4 regions of the Paenarthrobacter sp. GQ52 genome follow, and region 3 is predicted to be linked to each of the others. Evidence: riboswitches for the same ligand, from Rfam matches in the RefSeq annotation. Region 3 holds a riboswitch; each other region holds the start of a gene.
The links. Region 3 has a riboswitch for cyclic di-AMP ahead of AC6CH8_RS00630 (M23 family metallopeptidase). Riboswitches for the same ligand answer to the same signal wherever they lie in the genome.

Region 1 (4,365 bases), on a different contig from region 3:
TCCATCGTTAGCGGCCTCTTCGGCCGAAAAATGTGTTGCGGGCTGTGATTCCAGAATAGATCCGGCTGTGAGGCAGGCGACATGGACCCGGGGCCGCCCTCGCGCGGAAAGTCCGGAAATCAAGGGATCTTATGCCAGCCAGCTCGACATTTGTCGAGCACTAGAGCGTCAAGTGTCGCCTGCTGTTGGTACGCTTTCCAGATGCTGCAGGACGTGGAACAGATCGTTGAACGCGTTGCCTTGAAGCTGGGCCGCGGACTGTCCTTGGAAGATCTCGACGGCGTTCTTCTCGCCTATAGCTCCAACCAGTCCCACGCCGACCGCGTTCGCGTGAACTTCCTCCTCAGCAAGCGGGTCCCCGGAGACGTCAGCGCCTGGCAACTCGCTCATGGCATCGCCACGGCCGTGCGACCCGTCGTCGTTCCTGCCAACGACGAACTCGGCATGCTGGGCCGCGTCTGCGTGCCACTTTTGGTCCGCGGTTTCCGCGTGGGGTACTTGTGGGTGCAGCTGGACCTTGAAGAACAGAGTGCGACGGCGATACTCGCCGAACTGCCCGGCGTGCGGGACGAGCTGGACCTGTTGGCGGGCTTGCTCCTTGATTCCAATACGGCCGAATCGGAGTTCCGGCGAAGGCGTGAGCAGGAGTTTCTGTCAGCCTGCGGCGGCGAATCGAACGCTGTGGCCGCCGTCGCGGGTTGGAAGGAAATCCAAGGGCGCGGTCCGTGGCAGTTGGTCACCATACTCGACCCGGATGGTGCGAGGTCCGACGTCGATCCTATTGCCGCTACCCTGACGCATCGATCAGCGGCGCTGCAGTCCACTATCGGCGTCAACGCCGCCTTGTTCAGCGCCGGAACGGAGACACATTCGGTGGTCCTGTTCCGCGAGTCGGGCGGCCGGGCAGACCATGCCCAGGTGCTGGTGCATTATCAACTGGAGCTTGCGAAGCGCGCTGGCCGCAAGGTGGAAAGGGTGATCCTGGGCATCAGTGAACCCTTCCAAGTCATCCGGCAGCTATCAGGCGCTTACCGTCAGTCGAAGGTTGCTGCGCAGGCGGCCGCCGTGGACCTCCCGCTAGGTGAGCTCGTGGACAGCCGGACCGTTGGTGTCTATCAACTTTTCGATCGTCTGGTGGCACCCGGCGGCTGGGATGACACAGGATCGGTGCATTTTCAGGCCCTTGAGGACCAGGACAAAAACGGTGAACTCCTGCCTGTCCTGGAACTGCTCTATGACAATGACGGCTCGGTGCAGGACGTCGCCGCCAAACTTCACCTCCACCGGAGCAGCATCTATAACCGGCTCGGCCGGATCCGCCAACTCATCGGTGCTGATCCGTTGAGTGGCGCGATCCGGCTCGAGTTACATGCGGCCCTGAAGGCGCGGCGCTGGGCCGGGCGGCCGCGGATCTGAGCCTACGAGCGCCGCAAGCGCTGGCAGCTCCAACGTCCCATCCGGCGACGGAAAGCGGCAGTCCGGCTGCTGCTGCAGTACCGGCTATGCCACCCCGCGTGAGTGGAGGTACGGGGCAGGCGGGTGCTCAACCGAGGACCTTCTGGGCTGCGTCCAGGATGTCTTGAAGCGCAGATTCGCTGGGCTGGGGGGCCGAGGCGGCCTGCGGCTTGCTCGGCCGGGGCTTAGAGGTCGAGGTTGCAGTTTCCGTTGGTGTGGGCGTCGGCGTCGGTGTTGGTGTGACCGTCGGGGTCGGTGAGGTTGTGGGCGTCGGAGTAGTGGGCGGTGTGGTGACCGTGTCCGACGGCACCTCGCTCGGCGCGGGAGCTGGCTGGGTGGGGGCTGGGCTTGTCACCCCAGGGACGGCCGGGACTGAGGAGGGGACAGTCGATGGAACCCAAACCGGGTTGGCAAGGGACACCTTCGGGGTCGGAGCCGGCGACGACGACCCGGCCGCGGGTGCCTCGGCTAATGTCGCGGGCTGGCCGGCTTCCGAGGACGCTGTGGCAAGTGACGAGGCTGCTGGCGACGACGCTGATGGTGCGGAAGCCGTGGAATACGAGGCACTGGGCGCAGGGGCCGCGGAGCCCGAATTCCTGTCGGCACCGCTGGCTTCATGCGTAGGAGTTTCCTGGCCGAAGAACGGAAGCTCAAGGGCTTGCCCCAAGGTCCCGGCCGTCAGCACTAGTCCAAGCGCACCTGCAACCACGGCCATGCGCTGGCTCATGTGCTTGACCGACGCTGCTTTCCGAAGGGCGGCGTGGGGTTCGCGGCCGAAGGAGGAGGTGGACCCCAGGCTGGGCCTGGCCGCAGAGGGTGCGTCAGAGGGTGCGGCAGCCTGCCGGCGAACATCCTTGCGGCTTGCCAGTGCTGCCGACGCCGTTGCCGCGGCAGCAAGCTGCGCCGGAGACTTACCCCGAGGTGACTCGGTTTGCAGGGACTCGGTGCGGGGCGAGTCGTTGCTCGGTGACTCGGCGGCTTCGGGGGTGCTCGCGGATTCTTCGCGGGCAGGCACTACTGGAATGGCCGTCGTGGCAGGTTCCGGCGTTGAAGCCTGAACCACTGGAATGGCCGCGGTTGCAGGCTCCTGGGCGCTCAGCTCCTGAGGATCCGGCTCCACGCCAGCAGGGGGTGCGCTGGCCGGGGTCACAATAGGGATCGCCGCGGTAGGGGGTCCCGGTGTGGTCGACCTCCGAGCCGCTGGCTGCACCGTAGGTATCGCGGCAGTCATGGGTTCCGCCTGCTCGGACGGTTCGGGCGACGGCTGTGGGGCCGAGGCCTCAGGGGCAATCACGGCAAGGGCTGCACGCTCCCGCTCGGCTGCACGAATTTCCGCACGAGTGGCAGGCGCCACCGTGGTGGGCATGGCCGCAGTGGCGGGTTCCGGCGTCGTGCCTGTGTTAACCGTGCCTGTTACAGCAGCGTCAGTGTTAGTGGCGCCAGTGTCATCTGGGTTTCCGGTGGGGAATCCGCTGGGTTGGGCCCGACGGCGTCCGGTTGGCTTGGTGCGCTCGCCTTCAGTCTGGGCGCGGCGCGGCTGATCCATGGTTGGGGACATGGTGGTTGCCTCTCAACGCCTTCGAGGTTAGCTGTCGGGTTCGGACGAGGCCGTCCGGCCGCCTAAGCGGCTTCACCCCGAGGACTTGGATACCAAGCCCGGGAACTGTGGGTCCCCCGCCTCTGCCGCGGGTCTGGCGGATCCCGGATTGCGGCAGAGCTCGGCGTCAATCCGGAAGCGGCCCAGCGGAGATACGGGTCGCCCTACGACGGTACATGAGCCGGAAAGTAAAGTCACATTAATGTAACGGGCGGTAGGCCTGCCCAACCGAGGGGTTTCTATGACTTAGGCTTCGGTGCCGGTGCGGGAGCCGGCAACTCATGCTGGATCTTCTGGATCTGCACGGCTTGATGAGTTTCCGGGCGGAAGACTTCGTCCACGACTCCAAGCATCCCGCCGGTGGCTCCACGCCGGACTTTGCCCTGGCTGCTCCGGCGCGATGACCAGGACCAAACGCCGGCCAGCAGGGCCGGGAATCCGAGCACTGCCGCCAACACGAGCAAGATATCCATGGCCTAACACTAGCTTCGCGGTGCACCGGCAGGTAGACATTGTCTATGGACCTGCCTGTGATGCCACCCGTCTCGCCCATGCTCGCCAAATCCGTTCCGACCATCCCCGATGTTGGGCACTACGAACCCAAGTGGGACGGATTCCGGACCATCGTCTTCAAGGATGGCGACGAGATCATCCTGGGCAGCCGCAACGAGAAGCCAATGACCCGCTACTTCCCCGAAGTGGTGGAGGCTCTCAGGAAGAACCTGCCGGACAAATGCGTGATCGACGGCGAGATCGTCCTGATCGAGGGCAAGAGGCTCGAATTCGAGGTACTCCAGCAAAGGATCCATCCCGCCGACAGCCGCGTGAGGATGCTCGCCGAGAAGACTCCGGCTTCCATGATTGCGTTCGACATCCTGGCGCTGGGCGACGAGAACCTCATGGACAAGCCGTTCTCCGAGCGCCGCGCCATCCTGGAGCGTGCGCTCGCCAAGGCCGAGCCGCCTGTCCATGTGACCCCGGCAGTGACGGATCTCGAGCGGGCGCAGGAATGGTTCGTGCAGTTGGAAGGCGCGGGACTGGACGGGGTGCTGTCCAAGCCGTTGACCGGGGCCTATCAACCTAACAAGCGCGTGATGTTCAAAACCAAACACGAGCGCACGGCGGATTGTGTGGTGGCCGGTTTCCGCTGGCACAAGACCGCGAAGGTTGTTGGCTCGATGCTGCTGGGCCTCCACGATGACACTGGCCGCCTGCATCACGTGGGAGTGGTGGCATCGTTCCCCATGGCCCGGAGGGAGGCCCTGGTGGCCGAGCTTGAGCCGTATCAAGTCGAACTCAGCGAGCACCCCTGG
Region 2 (4,365 bases), on a different contig from region 3:
CTTTCTGCGCGGTCTGTTCCAAGCGGTGAACCGGGCGTAGGCTGTGCGCATGTCTGCGATGCCGGAGGCGTACGGTGCTGCATTGGAGCGGGCCATGGTCCACGCCGGTGAGTGGCTTGCGTCGGTTCCCACCCGTTCTGTCCGCCCTTCATCCGACGCCGACCAGGTGGCCAAGAGCATCCTGCCGCGTCTCCCCGACGGAGCAACCGATGCCGCGGAGGTAGTGGACGAGCTGGCCGCGCTGGCTGAGCCCGGCTTGATGGCGATCCAGTCCGGACGGTTTTTTGGGTGGGTCATGGGCGGAACTTTGCCCGCCGCCATGGCTGCCGATTGGCTCGTCTCTGCCTGGGACCAAAACACCGGGCTCCGATTCGCCACTCCCGCCGCCGCTGCCATCGAGGAATCGGCCGCCGCCTGGCTTTTGGACCTCCTGCACCTGACCGCGACTGCCGACGTCGGATTCACCACGGGTGCCACAACCGCTAACTTCGTGGGGTTGGCAGCTGGCCGCCAATACCTGATGGACGAGGCCGGATGGGACCTCGAAGCGCTCGGCCTCAGCGGCGCACCGCGCATCACAACCTTTGCCGGCCGGGAACGGCATGCCGCAGTGGATCTGGCATTGCGATACCTCGGTTTGGGCGCCTGTGTTCCGGTAGACGCCGATGACGAAGGCCGGATCTTCCCCGACGCCCTTGCTGATGCCATGGATCAGCAACCGGGGCCATCGTTGGTCTGCCTGCAAGCCGGCAACCTCCACTCCGGAGCATTTGATCCCATGGAGGAAGCCATAGCTGTGGCACACGATCGCGGCGCGTGGGTGCACGTTGATGGTGCCTTTGGTTTGTGGGCGGCCGTGAGCCCGAAGCTGCGAGGCCGGTTGGCGGGTGTGGAAGACGCAGATTCGTGGGCAACGGATGCCCACAAGACCCTGAATGTCCCTTACGACTGTGGCCTGGCAATAGTGGCACGCCCGGAAGCCTTGAGGCGTGCCTTCAGCGTTCACACGAGTTACCTCATTGCCACGGATGCCGGGCCTGGGGATCCTTTCGAGAAAGTTCCGGAGATGTCCCGCCGCGCCCGGGGCATTCCGGTCTGGGCCGCACTCAGGCAGCTCGGCCGGGACGGCGTGATTTCCATGGTTGAGCGCCTGGCAGCAAATGCCCGTGCTTTGGCTGAAGGACTGTCCTCGATCCCTGGTGTGGAGGTGCTCAACGACGTCGTGTTCACGCAGGTCTCGGTGAGTTTCGGAAGCGATGACCGTACGCACCGGATCACCCAGCGGCTCATGGCAGAGGGCGCGGTCTGGATGTCCGGTTCGTCGTGGCGTGGCCGCGAGATCTTACGGATTTCGGTGAGCAATTGGACTACGGACGCCGGGGATGTCGCCGCGTCCATCGCAGCCGTGCGGGGAGCGGTGGAGGCCGAACCGGAGGCATAGCGTTCTTCGGCACGCACCTGTGAAACGGCAAAGCCGCGCCCGTTCCCGCCATCCGCTCCAGTGGGTACTGGTGCGAACGGCGGCAACGGGCGCGGCAATCAAGCAGTCTGGCTTAGTACCAGTTGTTGGCCAAGTGGAAGCCCAGAGCGGCGGACGGGGATCCGTAGCGCTCCTTGATGTAGTTCAGGCCCCACTTGATCTGGGTCTGGTAGTTGGTTTCCCAGTCAGGACCAACGGTAGCCATCTTGGAAGCAGGCAGGGACTGGACGATGCCGTAGGCGCCGCTGGAAGCGTTCATCGCCGTGGTCTTCCAGTTCGATTCCTTCTCCCACAGCGTGTTCAGGGCAGTCATTTCGCCCGGGCCCCAGCCGTAGTTGCCAAGGATGCTCAGTGCGTACGCCTTGGCAGCAGCGGGGTCGTCCACGGCCTTGGGGGCGGCAGCAGCAGCTGCGGCTTCCGCGGCGGCAGCGGCAGCAGCGGCGTCGGCGGCTTGCTTGGCAGCAGCGTCAGCAGCAGCCTTCTCAACTGCGGCCTGGGCGGCAGCCTGGTCTGCGGCAGCCTTTTCGGCGGCGGCCTGCGCGGCTGCGGCCTGGTCAGCGGCAGCCTTCTCGGCGGCAGCCTTGTCAGCAGTTGCCTTAACCGCGGCGGCCCTGTCGGCTGCACCCTTTTCGGCGGCAGCATCCAGGGAGGCGGAGATCTCGGCCGACTTGTTGGTGTTGACCTGCGCACTGGACTGGGTTCCGGCTACGCGGCTGGCCTCGGGGAGGGTCAGTGCGGCATTGGCGGCGGTTCCGAGCGAGGCAACGCCCAGTGCAGCTGCCACGACACCGGCTACGACGGACATGCGGTGGCCGGACTTACCCTGGCGGGCTGCGTTCTTGAGGACGGACTGCGACTTGGTGAGCGGTGCGTTGTGTTCGTCGCGGTGACGCGCGGAAGGGCGCGTCTGATCGTTAAATTCAGACATGTGATTACCTCTCAGCGCCTGCGGAGTTAGCTGTCGGGTTCGGATGAGGTCATCCGGCCGCGCATCATGCTGCGGCTTCACCCCAAGGGCCGGCCAAAAAGGCCTGGGCCCGGAGACTCTGGGTCCCCCGTCTCTGCCTCGGAGAAAGAACGGACTCCGGGAAGTGGCAGAGCTCGGCGCATCCCGGATGTGGGCCTGCTAGGGACGACCCACCCTTTCGACGGTACAGGAGGATTCCGCAGAAGTCACATTTAGGTAACAGAGATCACGACGCCGGTGAGTCGCCTTGCCCGATTCGTTATAGGCCTTCGATGCTCACGGCAGGGATTCGGAGGGTGAATTCCGTGCGACCCGGCCGCGAGGTCACTTCCACGCTACCGCCATGCGCTGAAACGATGGCTTCCACAATGGACAAGCCGAGTCCGGAGGTGCCCTCAGAGCCCGATCTTGCGGCATCAGCGCGGGCAAACCGGGAGAAGATCCGGCCTTGGAAGTCTTCTGGAATTCCGGGGCCGTTATCCGTCACTGTCACCACGGCACTGCCGTCGGCGGAGAGCATGACGCCTGTGACCACAGTGGTGCCGGGATCCGTGTGTTTGCGGGCATTGGACAACAAATTGGCCAGCACCTGGTGAAGTTGGGTGGCGTCGCCGCGCACAGTGATGGGCTCATCGGGGAGCTGGAGCTGCCAGATGTGGTCCGGTGCCATGACTTTCTCGTCACTAACCGTTTCGATCACGAGCTGTGTCAGGTCCACGTCCTCAAATTTCACGGGCTGGCCCTCATCCAGCCGAGCGAGCAGGAGAAGGTCCTCCACCAGTGTGGTCATGCGTTCGGACTGGCTTTGGACACGTGCCAGCGACTTCCGTCCATCCTCGGTGAAGTTCTCCGTCATCCTCAGCAGCTCGGTATAGCCCCGGATGGCGGTCAGGGGAGTCCGCAGTTCGTGCGAGGCATCGGCCACGAACTGGCGAACCTTGGTTTCGCTTTCCTGCCGTGCTTCCAGCGCGCTCGAAACGTTGTTCAGCATCTGGTTCAAGGCATAGCCGACGCTGCCCACCTCCGTTCCAGGATGGGATGCCGACGGCGGTACGCGCACCGCAAGTGCCACCTCACCGGCGTCGAGAGGCAGGCGCGAAACCTTCGTGGCCACCTCGGAGAGCTGCTCAAGCGGACGCATGGTCCGGCGGATGATGACCGTTCCCACGAGCCCGATCACCACCAGCCCAGCCAGCGAGACCAGCACCATGGTCCACACCAGCGAGGCTTCGGCGCTCTGCTTGTCCTCCAGAGGCAGGCCCGTCACAATCACGTCGCCATAAGTGGTTTCGACTGCCACCAGCCGGTAATCGCCGTTGGACAGCGATCGGTCCACGGGTGGGTTGTCCGTGGGGAGCGACACCAGAACCCGCTCGTCGTCCGCTGAGAGCGAGACGCGGTGACCTTGGGCGTCGATCAAACCCGAGCTTCGCACGGTGGAGCCGTCGATCCTCGCGTTGAGCGTGCCCGCCGCCTGCCCGCGCGCCTCCAAGGGATCCGGCCTGCCGGGGGATGACGGAAAGTTCGACGGCGGCCTGCCGAAGTCATTCGCGCGGCTGGACGCCTGCTCCAACTGCCTGTCGAGCTGCCTGTTGAAGACCATGTCCATGGACGCGTAGCTGACCACCCCCACAGCAGCGCAAATGGCGATCAACAGTGCCATGGCCACCAGGACCAAGCGTGTACGCAGGTGCCAGGTGGAGGGATTGAGCCAGCTGAGCTGAGTCTGTCCGGCCGACACTTCGGACTTCCTGGCCATTCGCGAGAGGGTGCCCAAGGGCTAGTCCGCAGGCTTGATGACGTAGCCGGCACCCCGGATGGTATGGATCATCGGGGGATGGCCGGCTTCGATCTTCTTGCGCAGATAAGAGATGTAGAGCTCCACGATGTTGGCCTGGCCGCCGAAGTCGTAATCCCA
Region 3 (4,365 bases):
TCCGGGCGAACCTTGGACGGTCCAGCGCCGAAGCGTCCATCCTTGGGCAGCAGGTCGGCGGGAATGGTGATGCTGTTGTCGCTCACGTAGGGCTCCAATGGGTGTCGGCTAGAGATGGGAGGTGGCATGGGGCATCAACTGCCCCTTCGACACCCCAATTCTGCCTGACACGGCCCGGGCGCAGGAACCTGCAGCCGTCATAGTCCGCCACGTGGAATGCAAACGAACCGGATGCGACCGGAATTATCCAGAGTAATTCCAAATAAGCTAGGCTGGTGGTTGGCGTTCATGGGGCGGCGGTGCACACCGTCCGCCCTTGCTGGGGACGCGGTACGGTGGAGATTACGCAAGGAACTGCGTTCGAGGAGAGCTGAGCTGGATGACGGATCTGATCGATACCACTGAGATGTATCTTCGGACCATTTTGGAGCTTGAAGAAGAAAACATAGTGGCTCTCCGGGCCCGCATTGCCGAGCGATTGCGCCACTCCGGACCCACGGTTTCCCAGACCATCGGACGCATGGAGCGCGACGGCCTGGTGATTGTGTCCAACGACCGCCACCTGGAGCTCACTGAAGTGGGCCGGAAACGCGCCACAGAGGTCATGCGCAAGCACCGCCTTGCGGAGCGCCTGTTGGCCGACGTTATTGGCTTGGACTGGGCCTACGTGCACGATGAAGCGTGTCGCTGGGAGCATGTCATGAGTGAGCGCGTGGAGCGCCGGCTTTACGAGCTTCTGGAGCATCCCACAGAGTCTCCCTATGGCAACCCCATCCCGGGGCTTGAGGCGCTTGGTGGCCTCGCCAGCCAGCCCTTCCCCCGGCTGGATGTCAATCTGCTGCAGGCCATGGACGGCTACGCCACTGATTCCCGCGTTGTGGTCAGCCGCCTTGCGGAGCCCATCCAAGTCGAGCCGGAACTTCTCACCCAGTTGGATGAGGGCGGAATCCGTCCAGGCGCAACAGTGTCGCTGGAGCGCGTCGGTGAGTACATCTCGGTCCGCGTCCCGGGTATCGAGGGCGCCTTGGAGCTACCTCCTGAAGTTGCTGCGCACGTCTTCGTCTCCCTCAGCTGACCGGCACCGGGCCAGCACAGTGTCAAACCTCACTTTTGCGCCTTCGGCGCGCGTGTGACCTGCGGTTTTTCAAAATTGATGATAAGGGCCTCCTTCGCTTGCCCCGCTCCTGTTGATAACGAATTTATTACCAAGAGCCTTAATCCCCTATAGTTATCTACTAGCGCTGATACCAAAGCGTTACCTGATCCGGAGCCGAGCTCTGCCAGCGGATCAGGTGTGCCACCCACCACTGGCAGAGGCGGGGGAACCACAAGCGGCTGTCTAAAGAAGCAGCCTTGGGGTGAAGTCCGCAGCAGAAGTGCCCACGTATGCAAGTCCCTCTTGGGATACCTGTGTGCCGTGAGCGCCTCGTGCGGACCGGGTCTTTGTACTCTCTGACCCGAATCCGACAGCTAACTTCGCAGGCTTTTGAGAGAGGAACAGAGTTTGACATCGCAGAACGTCAGGGGTCGCCGCCGCGCGTCCGGCCCCGCTGCTGAGCTGCGGCCAGCCACCGTCGTAACGGAGATCCGGCCTCGCGACACCGAGCGTCAGGTGCGCCGCCGTAAGAGCCCGCTGCGCCAGGTTGCCGACTTCGCCGCTGCCAGCGGCGTCGGGCAGAAGGCCGGTGTTGCGCTTGCCGCCACCGGACTTGCCCTGACTGTCGGTCTGCCGGCCACGAGTCCCGTCATGGCCACTTCGGAATCAGGCCAGACTGAGTCTGCCCTCGCCGTCGCCGCCCCCGCTGGCAGCCAGCCCGAGGTTTCCGCCGCCGCGTCAGCCAAGATCGACTTCAGCCGCGCCGCCGTCGCCACTTCTGCCGACCCCGACGGGAAGCTGAAGCAGCTGCTCAGCGCGCAGTCGACTGAGAGCATCCAGCGGGCCTCGTCCGTTGGCAGCATGGCCAGCCCCCTGGACACGCTCACCACGGCATCCCCTTTTGGTTACCGCATCAGCCCCCTCACGGGTGGCGCAGGTGACTTCCACCGTGGCCAGGACTTCGTTGCCCAGTGCGGCACGGCTGTGCATGCAGCGGCCACCGGCAAGGTGACGTTCGCCGGATGGCACGAGTACGGCGGAGGCAACCGCGTTGTCGTTGACCACGGCAATGGCCTCGAGACCACGTACAACCACCTGTCGTCCTTCACCGTCCAGGTAGGCCAGACCGTAAACCGCGGCGACACCGTCGCCCTGAGCGGCACCACGGGCGCTTCCACCGGCTGCCACCTCCACTTCGAGGTCCAGGTCAACGGTGAAGTTGTAGACCCCATGGGCTGGCTCTAAGCCATTTGATGGTTGCCTCTCGCATTAGCGGGACGCCCCGTGACCTGAATGTGACATTCGCTTTCAAGTGTTGTAGCGTACAGAGCGCATCGGCTTTTTAGGGGGCCGGTGCACTTGAGTGGATTGCCTAGCTCTGCCACCGCTCAAGGTCCGTTCGCATAAATCGTCTGGCAGGGGCGGGGGAACCACTTCTGGCCTTCGAAAGAAGGCCTTGGGGTTAAGTCGCAAAAGCTTCCTTGGAAGCAGCGCGGCCGGATGACTCCCATCCGAATCCGACAGCTCACCTCGCAGGCATTGGGAGAGGCTACCTACGTGTCATCACGCACTACCCCTGCGCGCCATCGCGCCCAAACGGTTCGCACGAACCCGTTGAACACTCTTTCCAAGGCTGTTTCCTCCAACGCAGGTACCGTGGGCCGCCAGGCCGCCGTCCTTGCAGCAGCCTCAGGCCTCGTCCTCACCGTCGGCTTGCCGGCACAAGCAACAGACACCGACGTTTCCAAGTCGGAGGCCTCCAGCACCCAACAGCTGGTTGCTACCGCGGTGATTACCGCAGAACCGACAGCCACTGTCTCCTTCGAGAGCCCCACCGTGGCCACCCTGGAAGCCCCCAAGGTAGTACAGCGCGCAGCGCAGGTTACCGAGCGCGCGGCGGCCACCAGCGAAGAAACAGCGGAAGCAGTTACAGCGAAGTCTTCCGAGGCCAAGGATTCGGCCTCCAGTGCAGCTGCCTCCGGTCTCGCCGCCATTGCCTACACCGGCATCGGCTCTCCCTACGTTTGGGGCGGAACCACACCCAACGGTTGGGATTGCTCCGGCTTCACCCAGTGGGTCTACGCACAGGCCGGAATCAGCATCCCCCGCGTCAACGCCTGGACGGCCATGACGCCCACCAGCACTCCTGCTCCCGGCGACCTCGTCATGCAGAACGGCGGAGCCCACGTAGGCATCTACGTCGGCAACGGCATGATGATCAGCGCTTTGAACCCTGGCCAGGGAACGCTGCTGCACTCCGTAGCGTCCACCGGCACCTCCTCGTTCTACACCCTCCGCTAGAAAAATCCGGTTCGGGGTCGGCCGGCATTCCCCACATGCTGGCCAACCCACTACCCGCGTGCACCCCAACTGCATGCGGATACGAAAAGAGAAAATCATGACCAGTGCAAACAAGGTTGCACGGCACCGCGCTGAGGCCCCCAAGACCAGCTCGCTTGCCGTCATCGCCAAGGCCGTCAGCAACAACGCCGGTGGCGTTGGCCGCCAGGCAGCAGTTATTGCCGCAGCTTCAGGCCTGGTCCTGACCAGTGGCATCGCAGCCAACGCTGCCGATACCAACGTGGATCGCGAATCGACGTCCACGTCCACTCTTGACGTGCAGTCGGTAGTCCAGGCCACCATCGCCGCGGACTCCACTGTGGCCATCTCCTACGAGCGCCCCGTGGTCACAACGGTGGAAGCCCCGGCTCCCGTAGTAGTCGAGGAAGCTCCGGCTAAGGTTGAAGCCAAGGTCGAGAGCAACGAGGCAACCGCGGTTACCGCCAACGCAGCTCCGGCAGCCAATGCAACCGTTGCCGTCAGCAACGCGACCCCCGCTCCGGCAGCTCCCGCCGCATCCAGCGGCCTCGGTGCCGCTATCGCTGCTGCAGCTTACGCCCAGCTCGGCGTCACCCAGGACTGCACCATGCTTGTGACCAACTCCCTGGCCGCCGTGGGTATCAACTTCCACGACTGGCCCGCTGGCTACCTCTCCCTTGGCCGCACCGTGAGTGCAGCTGAAGCCCAGCCTGGCGACCTCGCCTACTACGCCAACGGCGGTTTGGCCGGACAGGCCCACATCGCTGTATACGTCGGCAACGGCCAAGCAGTTCACGGTGGATGGAACGGATCCACCACGGCACTGTTCAGCGCCAACGTGGGCTCCGGCCCGGTCTTCATCCGCGTCAACGGCTGATCCACATCGCGTAAGAGCACCCCGCTGGCTTTGGCCGGCGGGGTGTTCTGCTTTAACCCTTGCCGGCTCGTGG
Region 4 (4,365 bases), on a different contig from region 3:
TCGTCGTGTTCCTGCGACGGCTCCCCGGGCTGCTTCTTGTCCATGGACGTAACAGGCTCCGGCTTAGGCAGCGCCGAGCATCGGCCCAAACTTCTGACGGTCAGCAAGTCGCGGATCTTCACGGTCCGGGACAACCATTACCGGTCCCTTGGAGTGGTGCAGGACCCCGTCCGATGTAGAACCCAACAGCATCCCCGCGAAACCGCCACGGCCCCGTGTACCCAGAACCACCAGCTCGACGCTGCGGCTGGTTTCCACCAGAACATCAACCGGGGAACCGTCCCGGAGTTCCGTTTCCATGGGCAATGAAGGGAAGTGGCTTCTGAGCCAATCAGCCCCGGCGTCCAACTGGACTTTGATATCCGCAAACAAGGCATCCCGGTCCAAGGGTGCCGGAACCCATGCCAAGGAACCGCTGTACTGCGGCACAGCACAAATCACCCGGAGTTTGGCACCCATGCGCTGTGCCTGCTCGGCAGCTTCGAGCACGGCCACACGGGCCTGCTCGGAACCGTCCACGCCTACGGCAACTACGTTTTCCACAGTACGTGGGCCTGCCTTGGCATGTTCAGCCTTGATGTGTTTGTCCTCAGTGCTTTCACCAAGGCGGTCGGCACAGTAGAGCGGGACTGTCACCGTGGGGCATTTGGCGTGGGCGGGCAAGGCACTGCTGACCGAGCCAAGTAAACGTCCAACGAATCCACCGCGGCCCCGGCTGCCAAAAACAAGGAGGGCGGCCTCGCTGGAAAGATCCAACAGGACACCGGCGGCGTCGCCGTTCTCGACAGAAGCGTCGACGTCGATGGCATATCCGGACACCTTATCCAGGGCCTGCCGGACGATCGCATCCGCGCCCTCGCGAATCACGGAATCGTCGACCGTTGCGTAGCCGCCATCCAGCCCGGAGGCGGCGAAGATGGGCACGGAATATGCCGTGACGATATGCAAGGGAAGTTGCCGACGTTCGGCCTCCCGCGCGGCCCAAACCAAAGCACATTGACCATGCTCTGAACCGTCCACTCCCACCACGATGCCACCGGGTTCCACGGCTTGCTCCTGGCCGTCCTGTGGCTCTTCACTGTGTCTGCCGTGCTGGTCCATGGGGGCCTGCCTCTCCACCTACTGCTTGATGTTCCGGCTATTCTGCCAGAGGTTCTCCGCGTCGGATTCCCTCACTGTTTCATTGTCAATGGCCGGAGCAGGAGAAACCGGGAAATTTCTCCTCCCAAGGCCAACTATTCTCGGTCAGGAGTACCGAATCAAGGCGACATCGGGCTATGTGCATAACGGTCCGGGCTCGGTTCCCGGGCTCCCACATTGCGCTGCGGACGAACACACAAAACGCGCAGTCGCGGAGGCTATCCATGGCCGAAAAAGTTCGGTAGTGTTCGAGTCACCGAATGGCCGGCAAACGTGTTTCACACCACACACTCCGGCCATTTATTTGCGGCCGCTTGGGGAACTCGGACGCGATCCCACGCGATGCCGTAAGGCACACACGTCAAGGAGGAACCAAGCAGTGTCACTCACGCCTGATTCCGGCACGGAGCGCACCACCACCGTGGTCATCGGAGCCGGCCTGTCCGGCTTGGCAGTTGCCAGCGAGCTCAGCCGCTATGGCGTGGGCTCAATCGTCGTAGACGGGTTTGGTGCACTGTCCACCGCAGGGCCTTCTGTCCACACAGGCATGCTTCAACGCACCGAGGTGGCCGATCCTGCAGCCATGCAGGAGCGCAACGAAATCCTCCGACACCTGCGGAACTACGCCGCCAACCACCAACTGGACGTTCGCAACACCACCCGCGCCGTCCGCCTTGATTTCCTGGGGTCAGACCCCTCCCGGCAGATCGGGTACGGATTGGCGGCCAGCATGACCACGGCCGGTCTCAGAACAGGCCTCCACGTATCCGGCCCCCTCGAATCCACTCCACGCCAGTGGGCAGTCCACACAGCCAACGGCGTCCTCTTGGCAGACCACGTAGTAGTCACACGCTGCGCCCAAAGCCAGTTGCGGCGCATGCTCGCCGAACTTGGGATAGCCGTTGGCCAGAACTTCGCGGCCGCCATGCGGGCGGTAGGGATGCACCTGGTGGGCGTTGGGGACCTCATCACCCCGTCTCCCAAGGAAGTGCTGCGGCAAGCCAAGGCAGTGGGCCAAGCCATCTCCTCAAAGGTTGCTCTGCCCGCAGGTCCGGGCATCGCCCTCGCCTAGGGGCACTACACCTGGGCGCACCTCGCCTAGGGGCACTACGCCTAGGGGCCCACACGGGCCCCGCCGCCCACGCGACTATCGACCCGCCGTCGAACGTTCCTCGCTGAACAATCTCTCCCTGCTGAACATTAACAAACAGAACTTAACGCCAAAGGCCGGTACCTCCAAAGACATTAGTCTTTGAAGGCACCGGCCTTTGAACTGAAGCGTGAGGCTTTATGCGCCAGCGCGTACGTAGGTCAGGGGACCCGTTGCGGTCAACCAGCTGATCGGGTGGATACCCGTCTGGTTGCCGTTGATGCCACCGCTGATTGCCTGGCCGTTGCCGATGTAGATAGCAACGTGGCCGGACTGGACGATCATGTCACCGGGCTGGGGATCGCTAACGACCTTGCCGTAGTTCATGAACTGCATGGGACCGAGGTCGCCTACCGGGATGCCAGCGGAGCCGAGAGCCTTCTCGACCATGGCGGTGCAGTCCTGGAAGACGCCGATCTGTGCGTAAGCCGAGGCAACCATGGCTGCGTTGACGCCGCCAACGGCGGGAGCAGCAGCTACAGGAGCAGGGGCAGCCGGTGCGGCGGCCACAGGAGCAGCAACCGCAGCCTGGGCGGCGACGGGAGCTGTTGCAGCAGCAGTGGTGACGGCTGCCTTCTGGACCACAGGGGCCTCAACAACGGGAGCCGGCTTTTCGATGACCGGAGCTGCTACGGAAGCAACGGCCGGACGCTCGAAGTTGACGGTAGCCGTCGCCAGGGCGGTTACAACCTTGGTGGGTGCCTCGGAAACGGTCTCAGCGACCGTTGCGGGGCTGGAGTCGCGCTGAACCGGTGCCTCAGCTGCGTGAGCAGCAATGGAACCGGTCAAAACGAGGCCCGAGGCTGCTGCGATAACAGCTGCCTGGCGGCCAGCGCCGGAAGCGTTGCTGGCTACTGCCTTCGAGATGGAGATGAACGGATTAGGACGTACGCTGTCCGCCTTACGACGGCCGCGAAGAATGCGTGAAGACATGAAAGAGCCTCTCCCGATGCCTGCGAGGTTAGCTGTCGGATTCGGATGGGAGTCACCCGGCCACTATCCCCCGCTGTTCAGCGGAAGCTTCGTGACTTCACCCCAAGGCACGCTCGAAAGCGGCCTAAATTGGGTTCCCCGTCTCTGCCGTAGGTTTGTCTGCGAACGGATTCCGGACTGCGGCAGAGCTAGGCAATCAGGCCGGAAGTGCCCGCTACGTGGAACAGGCACAGGTACTACCGTACGCGATGATTCCTCCGAAGTCACATTTAAGTAACGGGAAGTGGGCTTCTGGCGTGTCGCAGTGTCCGTTTCGAGATATTCGCAGGTACGTAGAAAACCGCGTTATTCCGCGGAAGTATCGCCATCAGGGCTGTTGGAAGCTGCAAGTTTCTTCCGTGCGGTAACAGCAAGGTAAATAACGAGACCCACAGCAACAACAGCCAGCCCGACAATGCTCCAAGGGAAGGGTTGGGAGGCGTCAGCGGCAGGCTCGCTGCTGCCCGTTCCCGGCGCTGCGGTACCCGCCGTCGGTACTGCGGCTGACGGCGCCGACACCGACGGCGAGGCACCAACCGGGCCAGTCGCCGTCGTCGTGCTTCCCGCGGTGGCCGTGAACGTGAAGGTGCCCTCAATGGGGTGGGAATCCGAGCTGACTACACGCCATACCACGGTGTATTCACCAACTGGAGCGCCCTCGCGAAGCTTTTGGACAGCCTGGCTGTCAATGATTTCGACCGGACCGTCCGCCCAGTTCTCACCGCCGGACGTCACGGTGACGCCGGAACCAATCGCGAGCGGGCGGTTGTTGAACGTGATGGAGACCGACGCCGGGACTTCCGCCACGCTGGCACCGTTGGCTGGCGCGGTTGACTCGGCGACGTCGTGCGCGGACGCCGGAGCCGCGGAAAACAGCAAGGCGGACGCGAAAGCAAGGGCAGCGACGACGGCGGCCAGAAGCGGGCGGATGGTACGCATGGGGCGGTTTCTCCTAGTGTTGGCTTCCTTACAGACTAGGCGAATCGTTCAAAGGGCCCACACCGGACAACATAGGATTTGAGAGCAAACTCCCCTCGATCCCCGGAGACCTTCATGCTCAAACAAGGTTCTGCAATCGACCGCTACTTCAAAATCTCCGAACG

Region 1: another riboswitch for cyclic di-AMP. It lies ahead of AC6CH8_RS11760 (hypothetical protein); the one in region 3 lies ahead of AC6CH8_RS00630 (M23 family metallopeptidase).
Region 2: another riboswitch for cyclic di-AMP. It lies ahead of AC6CH8_RS18125 (aggregation-promoting factor C-terminal-like domain-containing protein); the one in region 3 lies ahead of AC6CH8_RS00630 (M23 family metallopeptidase).
Region 4: another riboswitch for cyclic di-AMP. It lies ahead of AC6CH8_RS08085 (NlpC/P60 family protein); the one in region 3 lies ahead of AC6CH8_RS00630 (M23 family metallopeptidase).

The regions. Positions count from the first base shown of each region.
Region 1 is NZ_JCAXEJ010000007.1:114,595-118,959, reverse strand. Features, by position in the region: gene AC6CH8_RS11765 (PucR family transcriptional regulator) at 202-1,416, shown strand; gene AC6CH8_RS11760 (hypothetical protein) at 1,544-3,013, opposite strand; cyclic di-AMP (ydaO/yuaA leader) riboswitch at 3,016-3,162, opposite strand; gene AC6CH8_RS11755 (hypothetical protein) at 3,292-3,525, opposite strand; gene AC6CH8_RS11750 (ATP-dependent DNA ligase) at 3,571-4,365, shown strand, end outside.
Region 2 is NZ_JCAXEJ010000017.1:42,998-47,362, reverse strand. Features, by position in the region: gene AC6CH8_RS18130 (pyridoxal phosphate-dependent decarboxylase family protein) at 50-1,441, shown strand; gene AC6CH8_RS18125 (aggregation-promoting factor C-terminal-like domain-containing protein) at 1,554-2,408, opposite strand; cyclic di-AMP (ydaO/yuaA leader) riboswitch at 2,412-2,573, opposite strand; gene AC6CH8_RS18120 (sensor histidine kinase) at 2,707-4,206, opposite strand; gene AC6CH8_RS18115 (response regulator transcription factor) at 4,228-4,365, opposite strand, start outside.
Region 3 is NZ_JCAXEJ010000001.1:132,951-137,315, forward strand. Features, by position in the region: gene serC (phosphoserine transaminase) at 1-86, opposite strand, end outside; gene AC6CH8_RS00625 (iron-dependent transcriptional repressor DtxR) at 380-1,075, shown strand; cyclic di-AMP (ydaO/yuaA leader) riboswitch at 1,286-1,500, shown strand; gene AC6CH8_RS00630 (M23 family metallopeptidase) at 1,505-2,341, shown strand; cyclic di-AMP (ydaO/yuaA leader) riboswitch at 2,487-2,649, shown strand; gene AC6CH8_RS00635 (C40 family peptidase) at 2,654-3,397, shown strand; gene AC6CH8_RS00640 (NlpC/P60 family protein) at 3,495-4,292, shown strand.
Region 4 is NZ_JCAXEJ010000004.1:204,131-208,495, reverse strand. Features, by position in the region: gene AC6CH8_RS08100 (PEP/pyruvate-binding domain-containing protein) at 1-44, opposite strand, end outside; gene AC6CH8_RS08095 (universal stress protein) at 64-1,101, opposite strand; gene AC6CH8_RS08090 (NAD(P)/FAD-dependent oxidoreductase) at 1,520-2,212, shown strand; gene AC6CH8_RS08085 (NlpC/P60 family protein) at 2,429-3,223, opposite strand; cyclic di-AMP (ydaO/yuaA leader) riboswitch at 3,227-3,394, opposite strand; gene AC6CH8_RS08080 (copper resistance CopC family protein) at 3,569-4,201, opposite strand; gene AC6CH8_RS08075 (NCS2 family permease) at 4,316-4,365, shown strand, end outside.